2 regions of the Rhizobium sp. NPDC090279 genome follow, and region 2 is predicted to be linked to the other one. Evidence: predicted binding sites of a transcription regulator. Region 2 holds the regulator's gene; the other holds the start of a gene.
The links. Region 2 encodes LexA, which represses DNA repair genes until DNA is damaged. Its sites were predicted from a motif close to TGTTCNNNNTGTGTTCNG; they were not measured.
Positions count from the first base shown of each region.

Region 1: a site for LexA is predicted at 7,836-7,853, ahead of recA (recombinase RecA). Genes of this name have one in related genera too.

Region 1 covers NZ_JBIVYI010000004.1:86,694-98,839, reverse strand. The annotation lists gene dksA (RNA polymerase-binding protein DksA) at 1-394, shown strand, start outside; gene ACIQWP_RS11185 (flagellar biosynthetic protein FliO) at 488-1,414, opposite strand; gene cckA (cell cycle histidine kinase CckA) at 1,808-4,426, shown strand; gene trpS (tryptophan--tRNA ligase) at 4,674-5,693, shown strand; gene ACIQWP_RS11170 (pseudouridine-5'-phosphate glycosidase) at 5,755-6,681, opposite strand; gene ACIQWP_RS11165 (carbohydrate kinase family protein) at 6,728-7,672, opposite strand; gene recA (recombinase RecA) at 7,912-8,997, shown strand; gene alaS (alanine--tRNA ligase) at 9,172-11,832, shown strand; gene ACIQWP_RS11150 (GyrI-like domain-containing protein) at 11,969-12,146, shown strand, end outside.
Region 2 covers NZ_JBIVYI010000009.1:185,605-197,750, forward strand. The annotation lists gene gltA (citrate synthase) at 1-1,112, opposite strand, end outside; gene ACIQWP_RS22930 (ComEC/Rec2 family competence protein) at 1,403-3,853, shown strand; gene lexA (transcriptional repressor LexA) at 3,834-4,556, opposite strand; gene ACIQWP_RS22940 (VOC family protein) at 4,975-5,862, shown strand; gene kdsA (3-deoxy-8-phosphooctulonate synthase) at 5,859-6,698, shown strand; gene eno (phosphopyruvate hydratase) at 6,847-8,121, shown strand; gene ACIQWP_RS22955 (septum formation initiator family protein) at 8,343-8,654, shown strand; gene pdhA (pyruvate dehydrogenase (acetyl-transferring) E1 component subunit alpha) at 8,812-9,855, shown strand; gene ACIQWP_RS22965 (pyruvate dehydrogenase complex E1 component subunit beta) at 9,874-11,259, shown strand; gene ACIQWP_RS22970 (pyruvate dehydrogenase complex dihydrolipoamide acetyltransferase) at 11,275-12,146, shown strand, end outside.

The DNA of each region.
Region 1 (12,146 bases), on a different contig from region 2:
TTATGTACCCTCGGAGGACGAGGACTTCATGAATCTGAACCAGCGCGCCTATTTTCGAGCGAAGCTGGTAGCATGGAAAAACGATATCCTTAGAGAAGCGCGCGAAACCCTGGATCATCTGGCTGAGGAAAGCGCAAATCATCCTGATCTCGCCGATCGGGCTTCTTCGGAAACCGACAGAGCTATCGAGCTCCGGGCTCGCGACCGCCAGCGTAAACTCATTTCCAAGATCGATGCAGCATTGCAGCGTATTGAAGATGGTACCTACGGCTATTGCGAGGAAACGGGCGAACCGATCGGCCTGAAGCGTCTGGACGCTCGTCCGATTGCGACTTTGTCGATCGAGGCGCAGGAACGTCACGAGCGCCGCGAAAAGGTCTATCGCGACGAGTGATGCTGGTATCGGTTTCGACTTGGCTTACAGAATAAAGGCACGATGGATATCTCCACCGTGCCTTTTTTGATTCCGACTTTTGAGGTCGCGACTTTATTTGTCGCGGCTGACGCTCATCTCCCCGAAGATGCGCGCGACTTCCTTCTGAAGAGCGCTGTCGGCCCCAGTCATCGGTGCTAGTTCGGGTTCGACACGTTTCGCCGGGTTTGGAATTGGGGATGGCGCCGCACTCGGCTGCTGCTGCACCTGCCGCGGCACTGGCGCATTCGGAATGATCCGCTCGGCGGTCAAATTCTTCGACATTTCAGCTTCGAGTATGCGCTGGAAATCATTGCCGGGTTCGGCGGCAGGTGTCGGTGCGAGGGTGGGTTCGACCGGCGCCGGGCGAGCGGCGGCGGGTTGCTGTTGCGGCAAGACGACGTGGCGGGCAGCATCCAGTATGTCGGCGGCTTCGGCCTCGCTGATCGCAGGAGCGGGCTGAGGTGCCGGTTGCGGCGGCTTGACGGCAGCGGGTTGCGGGCGCTCGGCCACACGCGGCGCCGGGGCAGGCTCCGCCGCAGGTGCAATGCTGGGCTCGTTGCGCAAATAGGCTTCGATCTTGTCCTCGGCGGATCGCTGGCGCTGCGGAAGCGCCGCCGGAGGCGCTTCGAGCTCCGCCGCCTTCTGCGGCGGCTGCAGGTCTTCATATGCCACGGGAGCCTCGACGGATGTTGCAGCCGCTCCCGTCCGCGTCGCATCGGAGATGCCCGATTCGATGACGATGTCGGTGGGGCCGCCGATCATGATCAGGTGTTCGACGCCGTCGCGCCGGACCAGGACGAGCCGGCGGCGGGCGTCGACGGCGGCAGCATCCAGCACCTGCAGCCGAGGCTGGCGGCTCTTGCCGCCACGCACAAAGGGAGAAGGCGCCCGATTGCGCATGATCCACAGAATGCCGATCAGCACCAGCAGGGCGATGCCAACGCCGCCAGCTGCGAGAAAGAAACGGCTGCCATAGGCTCCGGCGATATCGTCCAGCATGTCGAGATACTCCGTAATTTGTCACCGATGTCGCGGCCTACAGCGCCGCGCGTCACGTATGACGCGCAAAGGTCGCTGTAGTACTTTAAATCCGCTGCATAATTTTATCCTCAAATCGATTCCGATTTAAGGAATTATGCAGTAGGCGCAACTACGGCGGGTAATGCTTTGACCATGACCCTTCTATACAGCGATCATATGAACAGGATTGCGCCGGAGACAAGATGCGATTGCAGGCTGTTGTGCTCTATTGCTTGTGAATTCAAGCCTTTCTAGCCCGGCAAAGCTTTTTGCGGATGACGCAAATTGGTAAAGAAGATTCGAAAGGTCCGACTCCAGCGACCCCCAACGTGTATGACATGTCGCGAGGAGAACGGCTGACAAGAGGGGTTTATGACGAAGCAGCGTCCATCCGACGAGTATAGCGTGCCGCTGGTGGATCGCGGAGTTCGTTCGGGAACCGCGCTGCGCATCATATTGCTGGCGCTGGTTCTCGTGGCCGCGGCGGCCGCCTTTGTCATCTTCAAGAGCCAGCTCGACAATGAGGCTGTTCTGGGCGGCCTCGGCATTCTTGCCATGGTCGGCATCTTCTTCCTCGTCTCCTCGATCATCGGCTTCGTCGAGGTCATGCCGCAGCCGCAGTCCGACAGCCTGGCTCGCTCCTTTCTCAACAGTCACCCGGACGGGACGCTCATCACCGACGAGAAGGGACGCATCGTCTACGCCAATGCCGCCTATGGCCGGCTGACCGGCGCGACCAAGGCGACGGAAGTGCAATCTCTGGAGATGCTGCTGTCGCGAAACCGGGAGTCCAACGAGGCTCTCTATCGTCTCGCCAATGGCCTGCGTGACGGCAAGGAGGGATCGGAGGAATTCCGCCTGCTGACGCCGCTGGGTCCGGCCGAGCGAAGCGGCAAAGGAGCCCATTGGTATCGGCTGAAGGCGCGCGTGCTGCCGCCAGAGCAGGGCAGCAGCAAGGTGCTGCATATCTGGCAGGTCACCGACATCACTTCGGAACGCGACGACCAGGAGCGCTTCTTCAAGGAATTGCAGAATGCGATCGACTATCTCGACCATGCCCCGGCCGGCTTCTTTTCAGCAGGTCGCAAGGGCGAGATATTCTATCTCAACGCGACGCTTGCCGAATGGCTGGGCTTCGACCTGACGAAGTTCGTGCCGGGTTCGATGACAATCGGTGATCTGGTGGCTGGCGAAGGGCTGGCGCTCATCCAGTCGGTACAGGCCGAACCGGGGTTGAAGAAGACAGTGACGCTCGATCTCGATCTTCGCCGCTCCAATGGCCAAAGCCTGCCAGTGCAGCTCGTCCATAGCGTCACCTCGATGCGCGATGGCGCTCCGGGCGAAAGCCGCACCATCGTCCTGACCCGGCAGAACGGCGGCGACACCGAGCAGTCGGCCTCGGCGGCGTCGATGCGCTTCAGCCGCTTCTTCAACAACACGCCGATGGCGATTGCTTCCGTCGACGGTACCGGACGTATCCTGCGCACCAATGCACCGTTCCTGAAGCTTTTCTCGGATCTGGTTTCGCGCGACGATATCGAGCGCGGCGCTGCGCTGGAGACAATCGTCAACGACAGCGACCGGCTGCGGCTGCAACAGGCGCTGGATGCCGCCAAGGATCGGCAGGGCGATATTCCGCCGATCGATTCGCGCAATCCGAAAGATGAGGCGCGGCACTTCCGCTTCTACATCAACGCGGTGATCGACCAGACCGATGAAGCGCCGGAAGAGGCCGCCATCGTCTATGCTGTCGAGGTGACCGAGCAGAAGGCGCTCGAAACGCAGATGGCGCAGACGCAGAAGCTCAACGCCGTCGGCACGCTGGCAGGCGGCATCGCGCATGACTTCAACAACGTGCTGACCGCCATTCTCCTGTCTTCCGATCACCTGCTGCTGCAGGCGCGACCCTCCGATGCCAGCTTCGCGGATCTGATGGAAATCAAGCGCAACGCCAATCGTGCCGCCGTGCTGGTGCGGCAGTTGCTCGCCTTTTCGCGCAAGCAGACCATGCGGCCGACGGTTCTCAACCTGACCGATGTGATCGGCGATCTGCGCATGTTGGTCGACAGGCTGCTGTCGGGTACGCATGTCAAGCTGGATGTCGACTATGGGCGTGATCTCTGGCCCGTCAAGACTGATCTCTCGCAGTTCGAACAGGTGCTCATCAATCTTTGCGTCAATGCCCGCGACGCCATGCCCGGCGGCGGCTCGCTGACGCTGCGCACCCGCAATCTGCTTGCGGCCGATGTCAGCGCCTTCAACTATCCCTATCTGCCGCATGAGGACATGGTTCTCGTCGAGGTCAGCGATACGGGGACGGGTATCGCGCCTGAAATCATGGACAAGATTTTCGAACCCTTCTTCACGACGAAGGAAGTGGGCAAGGGCACGGGCCTCGGCCTTGCGATGGTTTACGGCATTGTCAAGCAGTCCGGCGGCTACATCCAGCCGGAATCGGAAGTCGGCAAGGGAACGACCTTCCGCATTTTCCTGCCGCGTCACATCGTCGAAATGCCCGCCGTGACGGAAGCGAAACCGCCGGAAAGCCGCGATGTCGTGGCGATGGACCAGAGCGTTGGGATCGCGGCCTCTTCGGAAGAGCCGGCCGATCTCACCGGCAAGTCCGCTGTCGTGCTGCTCGTCGAGGATGAGGAGGCGGTGCGTCGGGGCGGCAAGCGCATGCTTGAGACACGCGGCTATACCGTCTACGAGGCGGGCTCCGGCGTCGAGGCGCTCGACATCATGGACGAGCTCGACGGGCAGGTGGATGTCGTCGTATCCGACGTCGTCATGCCGGAAATGGATGGGCCGTCACTGCTGCGGGAGCTGCGCAAGAAATATCCTGACATGAAGTTCATTTTCGTCTCGGGCTATGCGGAAGATGCCTTTGCCCGCAACCTGCCGGCCGATGCACAGTTCGGCTTTCTGCCTAAGCCGTTTTCGCTGAAGCAGCTTGCCGTCGTGGTGCGCGAGACGCTGGATAAGAACTAATTGTCGCGCAAGAGTGTGCAGTTGAGGGGCGATTTTCACCTCTTCTGTTGATGAAAGCAGTGCAAAGATGCTATCAGCCTGCGCATGATCGACCTTGCCAAGCCCATTTGCCAAATGTGGTGGCGCTCCTTCTAGGAGCGGCAGTCGTTATGTCTTGAAATCGACCCTGCCGCCGTGATCCGGCAGGCATTGGTCTATTTCCGTTTTCCCTTCCTGATTGCGGCGGCTCCTTTTGCGGAGCAACGAAATGTTTTCCCCTATCGATACCCGTCCCGTCATCCTGACGGGCGACCGAACCACAGGACCACTCCATCTCGGCCATTATGCCGGGTCGCTGAAGAGCCGCGTCGCACTCCAGCATAGCCATCGGCAATTCCTGCTGCTGGCGGATAACCAAGCGCTGACCGACAATGCCGGCGATCCCCAAAAAGTGCGTCGCAACGTGCTTGAAGTGGCGATCGACTATCTCGCCGTCGGTATTGATCCCACGCTGACGACGATCTGCGTTCAGTCCGCCTTGCCGGCGCTGGCGGAACTGACGCTGCTCTATCTGAATTTCGTGACGGTCAGCCGGCTGGAGCGCAATCCGACGATCAAGACGGAGATCCAGCTGCGCGGCTTCGAACGTGATGTGCCGGCCGGCTTTCTCTGCTATCCGGTCGCGCAGGCGGCCGATATCACCGCCTTCAAGGCGACGGTGGTTCCTGTCGGTGAAGATCAGGCACCGTTGATCGAGCAGACCAACGAGATCGTCCGCCGCCTCAACCGGCAGATCGGACGCGATGTTCTCGTCGAGGCTGCGGCCATGGTGCCAAGCGTCGGGCGCCTGCCAGGCGTCGACGGCAAGGCGAAGATGAGCAAATCCCAGGGCAATGCCATTCCGCTTTCGGCCTCGCCGGACGATATCAGCGATGCGGTGCGGCGCATGTATACCGATCCGGATCATCTGCACGTAAACGATCCAGGCAAGGTCGAGGGAAACGTCGTCTTCATCTATCTCGATGCCTTCTGCGAGGACCGGCAACTGTTCGAAGAGATGAAGGCGCGATATCGTCGCGGCGGTCTTGGCGACATCGCGGTGAAGAGACATCTGGAAGACATGCTGCAGGCGCTGCTCGCGCCGATCCGCGCGCGCCGCGCTCGCTATGTAGCCGAGCCGGACTATGTCATGGGAATCGTGCGCGAGGGCACGCGAAAGGCGAGGGAGCGCACGGAGGCGACGCTTGCCGAGTTGCGATCTGCCCTGGGCCTGTTCTCCCTGATCTGAAAAAGAGAACGGCCGGGCGATCTATTGAAGCGCCCGGCTGTTCCTGTGACTTAGGTTCTAACTATTCCGCGAGAGCGACAGCGATTTCTGCGGCCAGGCGCGCATTGTTCTCGACAAGCGCGATATTGGTCTTGAGGCTGCGGCCTTCGGTGATGTCGAAGATCGTGCCGAGCAGATACGGCGTCACCGCCTTGCCAGTGATTTCGTCGCGCTCGGCGCTGTCGAGGGCTCGCTCGATATAGATTTCCATTTCCTCGCGCGGGATCTCGTCGGCTTCCGGAACGGGATTGGCGATCAGCATACCGCCATCGATGCCGAGTTGTTCGCGCGTCGTCTGGAAATTGGCGATTGCGGCGGGGCTGTTCAGTGTCAGAGGGCTCGGCAGGCCGGACGAGCGCGACCAGAAGGCCGGGAATTCCGTGCTGTCATAGGTGACGACGGGCACGCCGCGGGTTTCCAGCACTTCCAGCGTTTTCGGAATGTCGAGGATCGCCTTGGCACCGGCGCAGACGACGATGACGCCGGTGCGGGAAAGCTCTTCAAGATCGGCCGAGATATCGAAGCTCTCTTCTGCGCCGCGATGCACGCCGCCGATGCCGCCGGTGGCAAAAACCTTGATCCCGGCGCGGGCGGCGGCAATCATCGTGGCGGCGACCGTGGTTGCGCCCGTGCGCCGCTCGGCAATGGCAAAGGCGAGGTCGGCGCGCGAGACCTTCATTGCGCCTTCGGTCTTGGCCAGCGCTTCCAGCTCTTCCGGCTCAAGGCCGATGTGCAGGGTGCCGTGGATGACGGCAATGGTTGCCGGGACTGCACCTTCCTGCCGGATGATTTCCTCGACGCTGCGGGCCATCTCGATATTGCCGGGATAGGGCATGCCGTGGGTGATGATGGTCGATTCCAGGGCGACGAGCGGTGCGCCGCGCAGCTTGGCGGCAGCAACTTCCTTCGAATAGGAGATCGGAAGCAGTGGCGAGATAGGCTGGGTCATTGTCGTTTCCAATTCACTGAAACAGTATACGCGTTTTGAACAGGCTTCATGACAGAATTTCGGCCTTGGGAACAAGGGCCAACGTCGCCTTCAGCAGCTCGGGAGAGAGATTTTCCGCCGTGGCGAAGGGCGACTGGACGGTGATCGCGGCTGCCGCCGCGCCATGACGGATGGCCTCCGCGAGATCGTGGCCGGCGAGCAGGGCGGACAGAACACCCGAGGCAAGCGAATCTCCCGCCCCGGTGACATCGGCGACATCGTCGACAATGGGCGGCTGCAGGCTGACGATGGCGTCACGCGAGAATGCGATCAGCGCGCGCTTGCCACGGGTGATCACGCCGTTGCGCAGACCAAGCGCCCGTAGTCCATTCACCCATTCGCGCGGGTCTTCCGGACGGCTTTCTGTCAGGGCGGCGGCCTCCGCCTCATTGAGGAACAGGTGGTCGATGCCGGCAAGGCTCGGCTTCAACCGCACGACTTTGGCTGGCGAGATGGCGATAGCGGCGACAGGCTTGCCGCAAAAGGCGGCTCTTGCCGCTATCGCGCCCAAGGTTTCGGCCGGCAGATTGGCATCGCAGAGAACAAGATCGGTCTCTTCGAAGGCGTCGCGAACGGCGCGAATCGCCAGGCGTCTCGGAACGAACAGCCTGTAGAGCTCCATGTCGGCAAGGGCGATGACCAAATTGCCGTCATTCTCGAGGATCGCCGTGTAGCTCGGCGTCTTGCGATCGAGGAAGACGAAGGGCTTGTCATCGATACCGGCGTGGCTGGCGGCTTCCGCCACCATCTCGCCAGAGGGGTCGCCGCCGCGTGGAGAAATCAGCTTTACGTCGAAGCCGAGGCGGGCGAGATTTCTGGCTGCATTGAAGCCGCCGCCGCCCGGCTCTTCGAACCATGCGCCGGGATTGCTGGCGCCGGGCGCCGTCTCGCCGAAGATGCGGCCGCGCCGGTCTATATGGGCGCCGCCAAGAACGAGAATCTTTTTCGCCATATGGTTTTCCTCAGCAATCGAAAGAGCGAATCGAGCGACGCGATCCCATGCCCGAACCGGTCCCTCCGGATCGGTAAGTATCTGGGAAGAAAGAAGAAAACAAAAGTAGAACGGAATTCATTTTACCTTTTTCTTTCAATTGCTTGTTGTGCTCTTGCGATAAGAGAACAAATAGAGTACAGAATTCTCATCGGCGGCGACATTGCTAGAGCGGCTTCAATAACCTAAAGGTGGATCGAATGTCTCAGAATTCTTTGCGGCTTGTAGAGGACAAATCGGTGGATAAAAGCAAGGCACTTGAAGCGGCACTCTCTCAAATTGAGCGGTCGTTCGGCAAGGGCTCGATCATGAAGCTCGGCTCTAACGAGAACGTGGTCGAAATCGAAACGGTTTCCACCGGCTCTCTGAGCCTCGATATTGCGCTTGGCATCGGCGGCTTGCCGAAGGGGCGCATCATCGAAATCTACGGGCCGGAAAGCTCGGGCAAGACGACGCTGGCGTTGCAGACCATTGCAGAGGCGCAGAAGAAGGGCGGCATCTGCGCCTTCGTCGACGCTGAACATGCGCTCGATCCGGTCTATGCCCGCAAGCTCGGCGTCGATCTGCAGAACCTCCTGATCTCGCAGCCGGATACGGGCGAACAGGCGCTTGAGATCACCGATACGCTGGTACGCTCCGGCGCCGTCGACGTTCTCGTGGTCGACTCGGTCGCCGCATTGACGCCGCGCGCCGAAATCGAGGGCGAGATGGGCGATAGCCTGCCCGGCCTTCAGGCTCGTCTGATGAGCCAGGCGCTGCGCAAGCTTACGGCTTCGATCTCGAAGTCCAAGACCATGGTGATCTTCATCAACCAGATCCGCATGAAGATCGGCGTGATGTTCGGCTCGCCGGAAACGACGACGGGCGGCAACGCTCTGAAGTTCTATGCCTCGGTTCGCCTCGACATCCGCCGCATCGGCGCGGTCAAGGAGCGCGAAGAGGTGATCGGCAACCAGACCCGCGTCAAGGTCGTCAAGAACAAGATGGCGCCTCCCTTCAAGCAGGTCGAATTCGATATCATGTATGGCGAAGGCGTTTCCAAGACCGGCGAACTGGTCGATCTCGGCGTCAAGGCCGGCATCGTCGAAAAGTCGGGCGCCTGGTTCTCCTATAACAGCCAGCGCCTCGGCCAGGGCCGCGAAAACGCGAAGATCTTCCTGCGCGACAATCCGGATCTGTCTCGCGAGATCGAATTGTCCCTGCGCCAGAATGCCGGCCTGATCGCCGATCGCTTCCTGCAGAACGGCGGTCCCGATGCCGACGATGGCGACGCCTCCGGGGAATAAGGACTTCCCGGAACAATTCCCGATCCAAGATCGAGACTAAAAAATCCAAACCGGCCGCATTGTCCAAGGGATGTGCGGCCGGTTTCGCTCGTGCGGCTGGACAGGGCCCGGAGCGAACGATAAAAGCCTCTGACTTTGACGCAAGTTGCTGACGGCAGTACTGAAGGGCCCCCTATGAGCGGTGTGAATGAAATCCGGTCGACCTTCCTCGACTATTTTAAGAAAAACGGCCACGAGATCGTGCCGTCGAGCCCGCTGGTGCCGCGCAACGATCCGACCTTGATGTTCACCAATGCCGGCATGGTGCAGTTCAAGAACGTCTTCACCGGCCTGGAGCAGCGTCCCTATACGACAGCCTCGACGGCGCAGAAATGCGTTCGCGCCGGCGGCAAGCACAACGACCTCGACAATGTCGGCTATACCGCCCGCCACCACACCTTCTTCGAGATGCTCGGCAATTTCTCCTTTGGCGACTATTTCAAGGAGCGCGCCATCGAGCTTGCCTGGAACCTGATCACCAAGGAATTCGGCCTCGATGCCAAGCGCCTGCTGGTCACGGTCTACCATACCGATGATGACGCCTATAACCTCTGGAAGAAGATCGCCGGTCTTTCCGACGACAAGATCATCCGCATCGCCACCAGCGACAATTTCTGGGCGATGGGCGATACTGGTCCGTGCGGTCCCTGTTCGGAGATCTTCTACGATCACGGCGATCACATCTGGGGCGGACCTCCGGGCTCTCCGGAGGAGGACGGCGACCGTTTCATCGAGATCTGGAATCTCGTCTTCATGCAATTCGAACAGATCACCAAGCAGGAGCGGGTCGATCTGCCGCGCCCCTCGATCGACACCGGCATGGGTCTCGAGCGCGTTGCCGCCGTGCTGCAGGGCAAGCATGACAATTACGACATCGACCTGTTCCGGGCGCTGATCGAAGCTTCCGAAGAGGCAACGGGCGTCAAGGCCGAGGGCGAGCATCGCGCCAGCCATCGCGTCATCGCCGACCATCTGCGCTCTTCCGCCTTCCTGATCGCCGATGGCGTGCTGCCGTCGAACGAAGGCCGCGGCTATGTGCTTCGCCGCATCATGCGCCGCGCCATGCGTCACGCGCAGCTGCTCGGCGCCAAGGAGCCGCTGATGTGGAAGCTGCTGCCTGCGCTGATCCAGCAGATGGGCCGCGCCTATCCCGAGCTGGTTCGCGCCGAAGCTTTGACATCCGAGACGCTGAAGCTCGAAGAGACGCGTTTCCGCAAGACGCTGGAACGCGGCCTGTCGCTGCTGAATGACGCCACCTCGGACCTGCACAAGGGTGACAGCCTCGACGGCGAAACCGCCTTCAAGCTCTACGACACCTACGGCTTCCCGCTGGATCTGACGCAGGACGCGCTGCGCGCCCGCGGTATCGGCGTCGATATTTCCAGCTTCACCGATGCGATGGAACGGCAGAAGGCAGAGGCGCGTTCGCACTGGACCGGCTCCGGCGACAAGGCGACCGAGACCATCTGGTTCGAGCTCAAGGAAAAGCACGGCGCGACCGAATTCCTCGGCTACGATACGGAAGTAGCCGAAGGCGTCATCCAGGCAATCGTCAGGGACGGCGTTGCCGTCGACAGCGCCTCGGCTGGCGACAAGGTACAGATTATCGTCAACCAGACACCATTCTATGGCGAATCCGGTGGCCAGATGGGCGATACTGGAGCCATCTCCGGCGAGAGCGGCAAGCTGACGGTAGGCGACACCCAGAAGAAGGGTGAAGGCCTTTTCGTTCACATCGCCGAGATTTCGGAAGGCACGATCAAGGTCGGCGACGCCGTTGTGCTGACGGTCGATCACAACAGGCGCTCGCGCCTGCGCGCCAACCATTCCGCCACCCACCTGCTGCACGAGGCTCTCCGTGAAGTGCTCGGCACCCATGTCGCCCAGAAGGGTTCGCTGGTCGCGCCCGAGCGCCTGCGCTTTGACGTTTCGCACCCGAAGCCGATGTCGGCTGAGGAGCTGAAGGTCGTCGAGGAGATGGCGAACGAGATCATCTTGCAGAATTCGCCTGTCACGACCCGCCTGATGAGCGTCGACGATGCGATCGCGGAAGGGGCGATGGCGTTGTTTGGCGAGAAGTATGGCGACGAAGTCCGCGTCGTGTCGATGGGGCAGGGTGTGCGTGGCGTCAAGACCGGCAAGCCCTACTCGGTCGAGCTTTGCGGTGGCACGCATGTGTCCGCCACCGGCCAGATCGGCCTCGTGCGCATTCTCGGCGATAGCGCCGTCGGCGCCGGCGTTCGCCGTATCGAGGCGGTAACGGGTGAATCCGCGCTTGCCTATCTCGCCGATCAGGACGAGCGCGTGAAGACCCTCGCCTCGACGCTAAAGGTTCAGCCGGCCGATGTCGTCTCACGCGTGGAAGCCTTGATGGACGAGCGCCGCAAGCTGGAGCGCGAATTGGCGGACGCCAAGCGCAAGCTCGCCATGGGCGGCGGCCAGGGCGGTTCGGCCGATGCGGTCCGCGAGATCAATGATGTCAAGTTCCTCGGTAAATCCGTTTCCGGCGTCGATCCGAAGGATCTCAAGGGCCTTGCGGATGAAGCCAAGGCAAGCCTCGGCTCAGGCGTCGTTGCTCTGATCGGCGTCTCCGAAGACGGCAAGGCCAGCGCCGTTGTTGCCGTTACCGAAGATCTGATCGGTCGTTTCAGTGCCGTCGATCTCGTGCGCATCGCGTCGACCGCTCTCGGCGGCAAGGGCGGCGGCGGCCGTCCGGACATGGCGCAAGCCGGCGGCCCGGATGGCGCCAAGGCTGACGAAGCGATCGAGGCCATTGCTGCGGCACTTGCTGGCTAATACGCTGATTTCGTATTTCCAATTCAAATGGCGGATGCTTCGGTATCCGCCATTTTTCTTTGTCCAGGCAACTCCGCAGGATTTGTCAAATCGGGTTATGGTCTTGTTGGGCCGATCGATTTGCAAGGGGTTTGACATGGGTGGTGGAACGGCGTGGACGCTTTACGAGACCAGGCTGCGGCGGGTTTCGGCCTATATCCACGAACATCTGGATGACGAGCTCGACATGGAAAAGCTCGCCGAGATCGCCTGCATGTCCAGCTATCACTGGCACAGGATCTATCGGGCGATCTATGGCGAGACGGCGGCGGCAA
Region 2 (12,146 bases):
AGCGTGATGCCGGAATAGAAGTCGACGTTCGGGTAGAGCTTCTTTTCGATGAAATATTCATCGGTGAGTGCGATGCGCTCCAGCTCGATCGCGATATCGAGCAGCGGATCGTCCTTGATGCCGAGTTCACCGAGAACTTCGTGCGCCGTCTTCTGCATGATTTTGGCACGCGGGTCGTAGTTCTTGTAGACGCGGTGGCCAAAGCCCATCAGGCGGAACGGGTCGTTCTTGTCCTTCGCACGGGCGATATATTCCGGAATGCGGTCGACGGAGCCGATTTCGCTGAGCATGTTCAGCGCGGCTTCGTTGGCGCCGCCATGAGCCGGGCCCCAGAGGCAGGCAATGCCTGCGGCGATACAGGCAAACGGATTGGCGCCCGAAGAGCCTGCAAGGCGGACTGTCGAGGTCGAGGCATTCTGCTCGTGGTCGGCATGCAGGATGAAGATGCGGTCCATGGCGCGCGCAAGCACCGGATTGACCACATACTCTTCGCAGGGAACAGCAAAGCACATGCGCAGGAAGTTCGACGCATAGTCGAGGTCGTTCTTCGGATAAACGAAGGGCTGGCCGATATGGTACTTGTAGGCCATGGCGGCGAGCGTCGGCATCTTGGCGATCATGCGCAGGCTTGCAACCATGCGCTGGTGCGGATCGGTGATGTCGGTCGAGTCGTGATAGAAGGCCGAGAGAGCACCGACGCAGCCGCACATGACGGCCATCGGATGCGCGTCGCGGCGGAAGCCGGTGAAAAAGCGCGACATCTGCTCGTGCACCATCGTGTGATGGGTCACACGATGATCGAAGTCCTTCTTCTGCGCTGCCGTCGGCAGTTCGCCGTAGAGAAGGAGGTAGCATACCTCGAGGAAATCGCCGTGTTCGGCCAGCTGATCGATCGGATAGCCGCGATGCAGCAGAACGCCTTCGTCGCCATCAATATAGGTGATGCTGGACTCGCACGACGCGGTGGAGGTGAAGCCAGGATCGTAAGTGAAAGTGGAGGTGTTCTTATAAAGGGCACCAATATCAATGACACTTGGGCCGATGGTTCCGGTCTTGACCGGCAAGTCCACCGTCTTTTCACCCCAAGTTAGTTTCGCGCTTTGTTCCGTCATGCTGATCCTCCAAGATTTGGCGGGATTGACGCCATAAAAAGCGCCAAAAGGTTAAGCGACTACCGACTAGCTATATGATCCAGAGCCTAATGCCAAGTTATCCTAACGCTGAATTGTGCAATGCAGTATCAACTTTAGGGCACTGCAGAAGCGTCATCGATTGTGCTACGCGGCGAAACCGGCCCAATTTAGCTCCGCTCATGCCGATTTCGATTGAATTCATTGTGTGGTGACGGCAAAAATCGCGCGAAAGCTGTAGTTTTGCGTGGGGGCGGCAGCGCGTGCCTAATTTGGAGGCATCTGAGCAACAGGAGAGTGGCCGGGGCGTTGCTGCGCCCCTGCAGCCTCGCCCTGTTGTTGCCACGATTGTTCTCCGTGCCGAAGCAGGACAACGGGAACGGACGCAGGAGCAGGCCCGTCTGACATCGCGGCTGTTGCGGATACTGAGCCGCATTCGTGCCGGTACTCTCACACTGATCGAAGAGGAGGCGGCCCATGGCCGCGCCATCCTGCTCGCGCCGATCTACATGGGCCTCGGCGCGATCTTCTGGTTCAAGGCTGGCAGCGATCCGCCGCCGCAGGCCATTCTTGCAGGCCTGCTGGTCCTTACTGGTGCTTATCTGCTCAGGCGGGAAGCGGGCAGGCTGCTTCGCCATTCGCTTTTCGCCGGCATGCTTCTTTGTCTGGGCATGGCGCTGGCACAATGCGAAAGCTGGAGGGCCTCCACTATCATGCTCGATTCCGCCGTGACGACGACCGTGACTGGTCAGGTCGAGCGACGGGAATCCTATGACAATGGACGCTGGCGCTATGTCGTCCGCGTCGAGGCAACGGAAAAGCCGACCATCCGCCGCTCGCCGGAGCGGGTGACGATCTTCGTGCGCAAGCAGGCGGAGCCGTTTGAACTCGGCGATCGTGTCCAGGGCAGGGCGCGTCTGACGCCTCCGGCGGGACCAGCCTTGCCCGGCCTCAACGATTTCGCCTTCAGTTCCTATTTCAACGGCATCGGCGCGAATGGCTTTGCCTATGGAACGCCGAAACTATTGTCGCCGGCCGGTGATAATGCTGCGGACTCGCCGATCGACAGGGCCGATATCTGGCTTGCCGGCCTGCGCAACAGCATCGGCGACAGGATCAGGCAAACCCTGCCGGGCGATACCGGCGCCTTTGCCGCCGCGCTTGTCACCGATGAGAGACGGGCGATCTCCAAGGATACGACCGAGGCCCTGAGAATTGCCGGCCTGACCCATATCATTGCGATTTCGGGCCTGAACATGGCGCTGTCGGCCGGCATCTTCTATGTCGGCCTGCGCTATCTGTTCAGCCTGTTTCCTGGCGTCGTGCAGGCTTGGCCGACAAAGAAATTCGCGGCCTTCGGCGCACTTGTCACGGTGACGGCGTACTATCTCATCTCCGGCTTCGGCGTCTCCGCTGAGCGGGCTTTCATCATGATGGCGATCATGCTGGTCGCCGTGCTTTTCGATCGGCCATCGCTCAGCCTGCGCAATGTTGCGTTATCCGCTATCGTCATTCTCGTTCTATCGCCGTCGCAGGTGCTCGGCCCGAGTTTTCAGATGTCCTATGCCGCAACGTTGGCGCTGGTGTCTGGCTATTCGCTATGGAAGCGGCGGCGGCATCGCGAAAATATCCTGTCGCGCGCCCGTCTGGTAAGTCCGCTGCTTTTTGTCTCCCGTTTCTTCGGTGGCGTGTTGTCGACTTCTTTCATCGGCGGCGCGTCGACCGCTATCTTCTCCATCGAGCATTTTCACCGATTGGCGACATATGGCCTTGCCGCCAATCTTGCGGCCATGCCGGTGGTCTCCTTCGTCGTCATGCCCTTCGGCATGGCGGCGATGCTGCTTATGCCTCTCGGTCTCGATGCACCCTTTTGGAAGGTCACAGGAGAGGGACTGGAACTCGTCATAGTGATTGCAAGAACAGTAGCCGGCTGGGGAGGTGACATCACCTTCGGTCGTCAGCCCGCCTGGCTGATGCCGACATTCATCGTCGGCTTCCTGGTCATGAGCATATTGCGAACGCGGCTTCGCCATCTCGGCCTGCTATTGCTGCTCGCGTCCGTTGGCGTGGCGGCATTCGGGACCGGTGTGCCGAAGCCCGATCTGATGATTTCCGAGGATGGCGTCCTGGTGGCGCTGCGGCAGGACGATATACTTGTTACCAATCGCGAGAGGCCGCAGGCCTTCATTTTCGAACAATGGCAAAAGGCCCTGGCTGCAGCGGAACATCAGCCGCCGACCATGCTTGCCAACGATAGCCGGCTCCCGCAGATCAGCAAGGCTGATCGCCGTAGGCGATTAAGCGGCGAAGAGCAAAATGCGGTCCGCAAGGCCATGGAAGAGGCGCTCGACCGGACAATGCAGGGAAGTTTCGTCTGCCAGAAAGGCGCATGGTGCATGGCGATGCTCGACAATGGCGCCATATTGGCGACCGTAGAGAATGCGGCCTATCTGCCGTCCGCCTGCGATACCGCAAATATTGTCGTGACGCCGATCCGACTACGATTGGATCGGTGCCGCTCCGGCGCGACACTTATTACCGGCGCCACATTGCGGCGAACGGGATCGATCGAAATGGCGCTCAGTGCCGAAGAGCCCGTCGTTTCCGCGGCATTCCAAGATCCGCAGCGACCATGGACCAGACATCGAACTTATGACTGGCGCACCGACAAATTCGACGCGCTAATCGTGCCGGCGTCACCGGTCAGTGATAGCGCCGAATAAGGCCGACGAGTTTACCCTGGACCTTGACGCGATCCGGTCCAAAGATGCGGGTCTCATAGGCCGGGTTGGCTGCTTCCAGCGCGATCGAGGCGCCCTTGCGACGGAAGCGCTTCAACGTTGCCTCTTCGTCGTCGACGAGCGCTACGACGATATCGCCGGGATTGGCCGTCGTCGAATTGCGGATGATGACCGTATCACCATCGAAAATGCCTGCGTCGATCATCGAGTCTCCGCGAACCTCAAGCGCATAGTGTTCACCGGAGCCGAGCATGTCGGCGGGGACGGTAATATCGTGCGTATTGTTCTGGATGGCGGAAATCGGAACGCCGGCGGCGATGCGGCCCATGACGGGCACGGAGGCTGAGCCGTTATGATCGTCATTCGCGACTTTCGGCGGAGCGGGTGGAGCGACAGGCTGCGGCTTGCCGAGACTGCCCTCGATGACGCTCGGCGAAAAGCCGCGGCGTGGCTGCAAGCTGGGATTATAGGCATCCGGCAGCTTGATGACTTCGAGCGCTCTGGCCCGGTTCGGCAGTCGGCGAATGAAGCCTCGCTCCTCCAGCGCCGTGATCAAACGGTGAATGCCGGATTTGGATGCCAGATCCAGTGCGTCCTTCATCTCGTCGAAAGATGGCGGAACACCGGACTCCTTCATGCGTTCGTGAATGAAGAGAAGCAGTTCCTGCTGCTTGCGCGTCAACATCGTCTTGGAACCCCAGAATCAAGAAAAACGGTGAAACAAATCCAGAACGGACACTATATGTTCCATATGTGTTCCGCAAGTACTTAAATTTCGGTAAAGCCTTGTTGGGCCAGTTAAATAATTACCGCCTGCGAATGGACGGGCTGAGAGCAACAAGGCGCTATATCTGCACTAACATAAGGAAAAATATGCGAAATGCTGCCCGATCCGTTTTCAACGTTCTGTAGGCCAGCCGGTGTTGCGAAGACGTGGATCGATGCGATGTGACATGGCATAAGCCGACCGCGCTGGAGAATCAGTCATCACGTTTGCGAGATTGTACTCCGTCCAGTTCGCCAGCCTTGGAGTATGGTACTTCCATCTTGAATTGCGCGAGGGATGGGCGCAAATCTGCTTTTGAAGGCAAACAGGAGGAACCATGGCTTCATCCCCGCATCCGCTGGATCATCTCGTACTGCCGACCGTCAACATCGCTTTGGCGCGCGAGCGCCTCGGCAAGCTCGGCTTTACGGTGGCTCCGGATGCGCGCCATCCCTTCGGCACGGAAAACGCCTGCGTCTTCCTTGCCGACAAAACCTATCTGGAACCTTTGGGCGTGGCGTCTCTGGAGCGATGCGAGGAAAGCATCGTGGATGGCAATGTCTTCGTCGCTCGCGATCAGGCTTACCGCTTTCGGGTCGGGCAGGATGGCTTTTCGGCCGTGGTGTTCGGCACAGACGATGCCGTTGCGGATGACGAGCGTTTCAGAGCGGCGGCGATTTCGGCGGGGCAAATGCTGGATTTCTCCCGCCCGATGAAGATGCCGGACGGAACTGAAACCATGGCCGGTTTTCGTCTCGCCTTTGCGGTCGATCTGCGTGCGCCGGATTTTCTCGCCTTCTGCTGCCAGCGCATCAATGCCCTGCCGGCCGACCGCAGCGTGCTCGAGCGTCACGAAAACGGCGTAACCGGCATCGCGCAGGTGGCGCTTGGTGCGCCGAAGCCGGCGGCATATCGCAGCTTCTTCGAAGAGGTTGTCGGCGGCCCTCGGATCATGGAGCATTCCTTCGGCCTGACGATCAGGGCCGCCAATGTCGATCTGGAGATTTTGACGCCGGAAGGAATGGAGGCATTCTATGATTTGCCGGTTCGCGGCGACGATCCGGGGCTCAGGGCGCGCGCAATCCTTTTCAAAACGCGCGATCTTTCCGTGACATCGTCGCATTTCGCTGCTAACGGCGTCACCTACACGCGTAAGAACAATCGTCTATTGGCAAGGCTGGCGCCCGGAGCGGGCGCGATGTTCGCCTTCGAGGAGATAGCATGAGCACGAATTCCGAAGTGACCGTCGGCGAAGGAGCCTCCAAGGTTCTGTTTTCCAACACCGCCAAGCTGTCGTTGATTGCCGGCCCCTGCGCAATGGAAAGCCGCGACCATGCCTTCATGGTTGCCGGTGTCCTGAAGGAGCTTTGCGGCAAGCTCGGCATCGGTCTTGTCTATAAGTCCTCCTATGATAAGGCGAACCGCACCTCGCTAACCGCCGGCCGCGGTCTTGGAATAGAAAAGGGCTTGGAGATTTTTGCCGACCTGAAGAAGGAATACGGCTTTCCGGTCCTGACCGATATCCACACGGAAGAGCAGTGCGCCATCGTCGCCAAGACGGTCGATATCCTGCAGATCCCGGCCTTCCTGTCGCGCCAGACCGATCTTCTGGTCGCCGCCGCCAAGACAGGCCGTGTCATCAACGTCAAGAAGGGGCAGTTCCTGGCGCCCTGGGACATGAAGAACGTGCTTGCCAAGCTGAACGACAGCGGCAACCCGAACATTCTTCTCTGCGAGCGCGGCGCTTCCTTCGGCTACAACACGCTGGTTTCCGACATGCGTTCGCTGCCGATCATGGCGGCGATGGGCGCTCCGGTGATTTTCGATGCCACTCATTCGGTGCAGCAGCCCGGCGGGCAGGGCGGTTCGACCGGCGGCGATCGTCGATTCGTCGAAACGTTGGCGCGTGCCGCCGTTGCTGTCGGCGTTGCCGGCGTCTTTCTCGAAACGCATGAGGACCCGGACAATGCACCGTCCGACGGTCCGAACATGGTCTATCTGAAGGACATGCCGCGGCTTCTGGAGAAGCTTTTGGCCTTCGACGCCATCGCCAAGGCCTGAAAAGTAGCCGGCATTCAACAGGCTGACATGAATTTGCGTTACGGGCCTGAGGGAGCGCCAGATCGAGGTGCGGATCGCCATTGTAATTTCCGCACCGTCGATTAAGACGATTTAAATCGATTTATAAACCAGCGAGCAGGAAGCTATCATGACCGCAATCACCGACATTATCGCCCGCGAGATTCTCGACAGCCGTGGCAATCCGACTGTCGAAGTCGATGTCTACCTCGAAGATGGCAGCATGGGCCGCGCGGCGGTTCCGTCGGGCGCATCGACCGGCGCGCATGAGGCCGTCGAGCTTCGCGATGGCGGCAAGCGCTACCATGGCAAGGGTGTCGAGAAGGCCGTCGAAGCCGTCAACTCGGAAATCTTCGATGCCATTGGCGGCATGGATGCTGAAAACCAGATCCAGCTCGACAACATCATGATCGAGCTCGACGGCACGCCGAACAAGTCGCGTCTCGGCGCGAACGCCATCCTCGGCGTTTCGCTTGCCGTTGCCAAGGCTGCCGCTCAGAGCGCCAACCTGCCGCTCTACCGTTATGTCGGCGGCGCTCACGCTCGCTTGCTGCCGGTTCCGATGATGAACATCATCAACGGCGGCGCCCATGCCGACAACCCGATCGACTTCCAGGAATTCATGATCCTGCCGATCGGCGCCGACTCGATCCGAGAAGCCGTCCGTATGGGTTCGGAAGTCTTCCACGTCCTGAAGAAGGAACTGGCATCGCAGGGCCACAACACCAACGTCGGCGACGAGGGTGGTTTCGCGCCGGGCTTGTCCAGTGCCCCGGCAGCCCTCGACTTCATCATGAAGTCCATCGAAAAGGCTGGCTACAAGCCGGGTGATGAAATTGCTCTCGGCCTCGATTGCGCCTCGACCGAATTCTTCAAGGACGGCAAGTACGTTCTCGAAGGCGAAGGCCGCACGCTGGAATCGGGCGCCATGGCCGAATACCTGGCAGAACTTGCCGCCAACTACCCGATCGTTTCGATCGAAGACGGCATGGCTGAAGACGACTGGGAAGGCTGGAAGACGCTGACCGACCTGATCGGCAAGAAGACGCAGCTCGTCGGCGACGATCTGTTCGTCACCAATTCCGCCCGCCTGCGCGACGGTATCCGCATGGGCGTTGCCAACTCGATCCTCGTCAAGGTCAACCAGATCGGTTCGCTGACCGAGACCCTCGATGCCGTCGAAACCGCGCACAAGGCCAACTACACGGCCGTCATGTCGCACCGCTCGGGCGAAACGGAAGACTCCACGATCGCCGACCTCGCCGTTGCCACCAACTGCGGCCAGATCAAGACCGGCTCGCTGTCGCGCTCCGACCGTCTTGCCAAGTACAACCAGCTCATCCGCATCGAGGAAGCGCTCGGCCCGCAGGCCAAATATGCCGGCCGCTCCATTCTGCGCGGCTGATATTGTTCCGCAGGCTCTCTTTTGACCCGCGGCCATGGTAATCGTTGAAATCGAACCGCGCCCCCCCGGGCGCGGTTTTTTGTTGGGCCGTGTCGTTAGAGTCAACGGACGGTTAATCTCTGCCGCTTACATTAGCTCTAGGTGTTTGATTTGATGTGATCTTGTTCGTGGCTGCATTGGCTTTGGGGAGATCGCGTAAAGCCAGGGCGTGACGAGCGAGTATGTGGACAAAGTATCATAAGAAGAGAAGGTTCGGCCGTCTCATCCTTCCCGCCATTACCATCGCTTTTGTGAGCTATTTCGGTTATCATTGCATTCATGGCGATTACGGCCTGAAGGCGACCGAGGTTTTCGAGCAGCGTCGCATTGACCGCGCCAAGGAGTTGGCTGATCTCGTCGCCAAGCGCGAGCACTTTGAAAAGGAGGTCGCGTTGTTGAGTGACGGCTCTTTGGACAAGGACATGCTCGATCAGTATGCGCGTTATCAGCTGACCTATTCCAAGGCGAACGAAATCGTCATATTCAACAAATAGCCACAATTAACCGAATTCTGGTTAATCGCCTTTTCGCAAGTTATATCAATAAGTTGCGAAGAATACGAGCCATGCAATTATAGCATTGCTGTGGCGAACAATCTTGCCTATGTTACGCCTCACCACAAAACGAGGCTACTCACACAGGGAGGGTTGAATGGCGCCGCGAAAAAACGCGACCGTTTCCAGCCGTAAGACAGCATCAAGACCTGCCAAGGAAACCAATGGCGGTCCGATCGCAGATTTCGATCGTGATGCGGAGCTCAAGGCTTATCGTGAGATGCTCCTGATCCGCCGCTTCGAGGAGAAGGCCGGCCAGCTTTACGGCATGGGCTTCATTGGCGGTTTCTGTCACCTTTACATCGGCCAGGAAGCTGTCGTCGTCGGCATGCAGCTGGCGCTGAAGGATGGCGATCAGGTCATCACCGGCTATCGCGACCACGGGCACATGCTGGCAACCGGCATGGAAGCACGCGGCGTCATGGCTGAGCTCACCGGACGTCAGGGCGGCTATTCCCGAGGGAAGGGCGGCTCGATGCACATGTTCTCCAAGGAGAAGAATTTCTACGGCGGCCACGGCATCGTCGGCGCCCAGGTCTCGCTTGGCACCGGTCTCGGCTTTGCCAACTGGTATCGCGGCAACGACAATGTCAGCGTCGCCTATTTCGGTGATGGCGCCGCCAACCAAGGCCAGGTCTACGAAAGCTTCAACATGGCGCAGCTCTGGAAGCTGCCTGTCATTTTCGTGATCGAGAACAACCGTTACGCCATGGGTACCTCGACCGCTCGCGCCACCGCGCAGGCCGACTTCTCCAAGCGCGGCGCTTCCTTCGGCATCCCCGGCATCCAGGTCGACGGCATGGACGTTCGCGCCGTCAAGGCTGCAGCTGACGAAGCCGTTGCGCATTGCCGTTCCGGCAAGGGCCCGATCATCCTGGAAATGTTGACCTACCGTTATCGCGGTCACTCCATGTCCGACCCGGCCAAGTACCGTTCCAAGGACGAAGTGCAGAAGATGCGCTCCGAGCATGACCCGATCGAGCAGGTCCGTGTTCGCCTTCTCGAAAAGGGCTGGGCGACCGAAGATGATCTGAAGGATATCGACAAGGATGTTCGCGACATCGTCGCCGACAGCGCCGATTTTGCCCAGAACAATCCGGAGCCGGATGCATCCGAGCTCTACACCGACATTCTGCTCTAAATCGGGGAGGGACGATCAATGCCCATCGATATTCTTATGCCCGCCCTTTCTCCGACGATGGAAGAAGGCACTCTTTCGAAATGGCTCAAGAAGGAAGGCGACAAGGTCGTTTCCGGTGACGTCATTGCCGAAATCGAAACCGACAAGGCCACCATGGAAGTGGAAGCCGTCGACGAAGGCGTCATCGGCAAGCTGCTGGTCGACGCCGGCACCGAAGGCGTCAAGGTGAACGCCAAGATCGCTATCCTGCTACAGGACGGTGAATCGGCCGATGCCATTTCGTCCGCAAGGGCAGCACCCGCTGCCGAGCCGGCTAAGGCCGAGGCTCCCGCCACCGCTCCGGCGCCTGCAGCCGCTGCACCGGTTCCGGCCCAGCCGAAGGCTGCGGCTCCCGCTGATCCGGAAATCCCGGCCGGCACGGAAATGGTGTCGATGACGGTGCGTGAAGCGCTGCGCGATGCCATGGCCGAAGAAATGCGCTCCAACCCGGACGTCTTCGTCATGGGTGAAGAGGTTGCTGAATACCAGGGTGCCTACAAGGTGACCCAGGGGTTGCTGCAGGAATTCGGTGCCCGGCGCGTCATCGACACCCCGATCACCGAGCATGGCTTTGCCGGTATCGGCGTCGGCGCTGCCATGGCCGGCCTTCGTCCGATCGTCGAGTTCATGACCTTCAACTTCGCCATGCAGGCGATCGACCAGATCATCAACTCCGCTGCCAAGACGCTCTATATGTCCGGCGGCCAGATGGGCGCTCCGATCGTCTTCCGCGGTCCGAACGGTGCGGCGGCTCGCGTCGGCGCGCAGCACAGCCAGGACTACGCCTCCTGGTATAGCCACATTCCGGGCCTCAAGGTTGTCATGCCCTACACGGCAGCTGACGCCAAGGGCCTGCTGAAGGCTGCGATCCGTGATCCGAACCCCGTCATATTCCTCGAAAACGAAATCCTCTACGGTCAGCACTTCGACGTGCCGAAGCTGGATAACTTTGTTCTGCCGATCGGCAAGGCCCGCATCCATCGTCCGGGCAAGGACGTCACGGTCGTTTCCTTCGGTATCGGCATGACCTATGCCACGAAGGCGGTCGCCGAGCTGGAAGCCCAGGGCATCGATGTCGAACTCATCGACCTGCGCACCATCCGCCCGATGGATCTTCCGGCGATCATCGAATCGGTCAAGAAGACCGGCCGTCTGGTAACCGTCGAGGAAGGCTATCCGCAGTCGTCGGTCGGCACGGAAATCGCCACCCGCGTCATGCAGCAGGCCTTCGATTATCTCGATGCGCCGATCCTGACGATCGCCGGCAAGGACGTACCCATGCCATACGCCGCCAACCTCGAAAAGCTGGCGCTTCCAAGCGTCGCCGAAGTGGTCGATGCGGTGAAGGCCGTTTGCTACAAGTAAGGGGAGGGCTCATCGATGCCTATCAACATCACTATGCCTGCCCTCTCGCCGACCATGGAAGAGGGCAACCTCGCCAAGTGGCTGGTCAAGGAAGGCGACAAGATCAAGTCCGGCGATGTCATCGCCGAGATCGAGACTGACAAGGCAACGATGGAAGTCGAAGCCGTCGATGAAGGCACCGTCGCCAAGATCGTCGTTCCCGCTGGCACCGAAGGCGTGAAGGTCAATGCGCTGATCGCAGTGATTGCCGCCGATGGCGAGGATGTCGCTGCGGCAGCCTCTGGCGCTGGCGGCGCAGCTGCGGCTCCGAAGGCGGAAGCAGCCCCTGCGGCCGCGCCTGCCCCGGCAAGCGTTTCGGCTCCCGCTGCATCCGCTCCGGCTGTGTCGGCTCCTACTGCAAGCGACGGTCATCGTACCTTCGCGTCGCCGCTCGCGCGTCGACTGGCCAAGGAAGCCGGCATCGATGTGACGGCGGTTTCCGGCACCGGTCCGCACGGCCGCGTCATCAAGAAGGACGTCGAGGCTGCGGTTTCCGGCGGCACGGCCAAGGCTGCACCTGCAGCCGCACCCGCTGCACAGCCGGCCGCCGCTGCTGCTCCTGCCGCCGCGCCCAAGGGCATGTCGGAAGAATCCGTCCTCAAGCTGTTCGAGCAAGGTTCCTACGAGCTTGTGCCACATGACGGCATGCGCAAGACCATTGCCAAGCGCCTGCAGGAATCCAAGCAGACGATCCCGCACTTCTACGTCTCGGTCGATTGCGAACTCGACGCGCTGCTGGCGCTTCGCACGCAGCTCAACGATTCCGCTCCGAAGTCGAAAGATGGCGTGCCGGCCTACAAGCTCTCGGTCAACGACATGGTCATCAAGGCACTGGCTCTCGCGCTGCA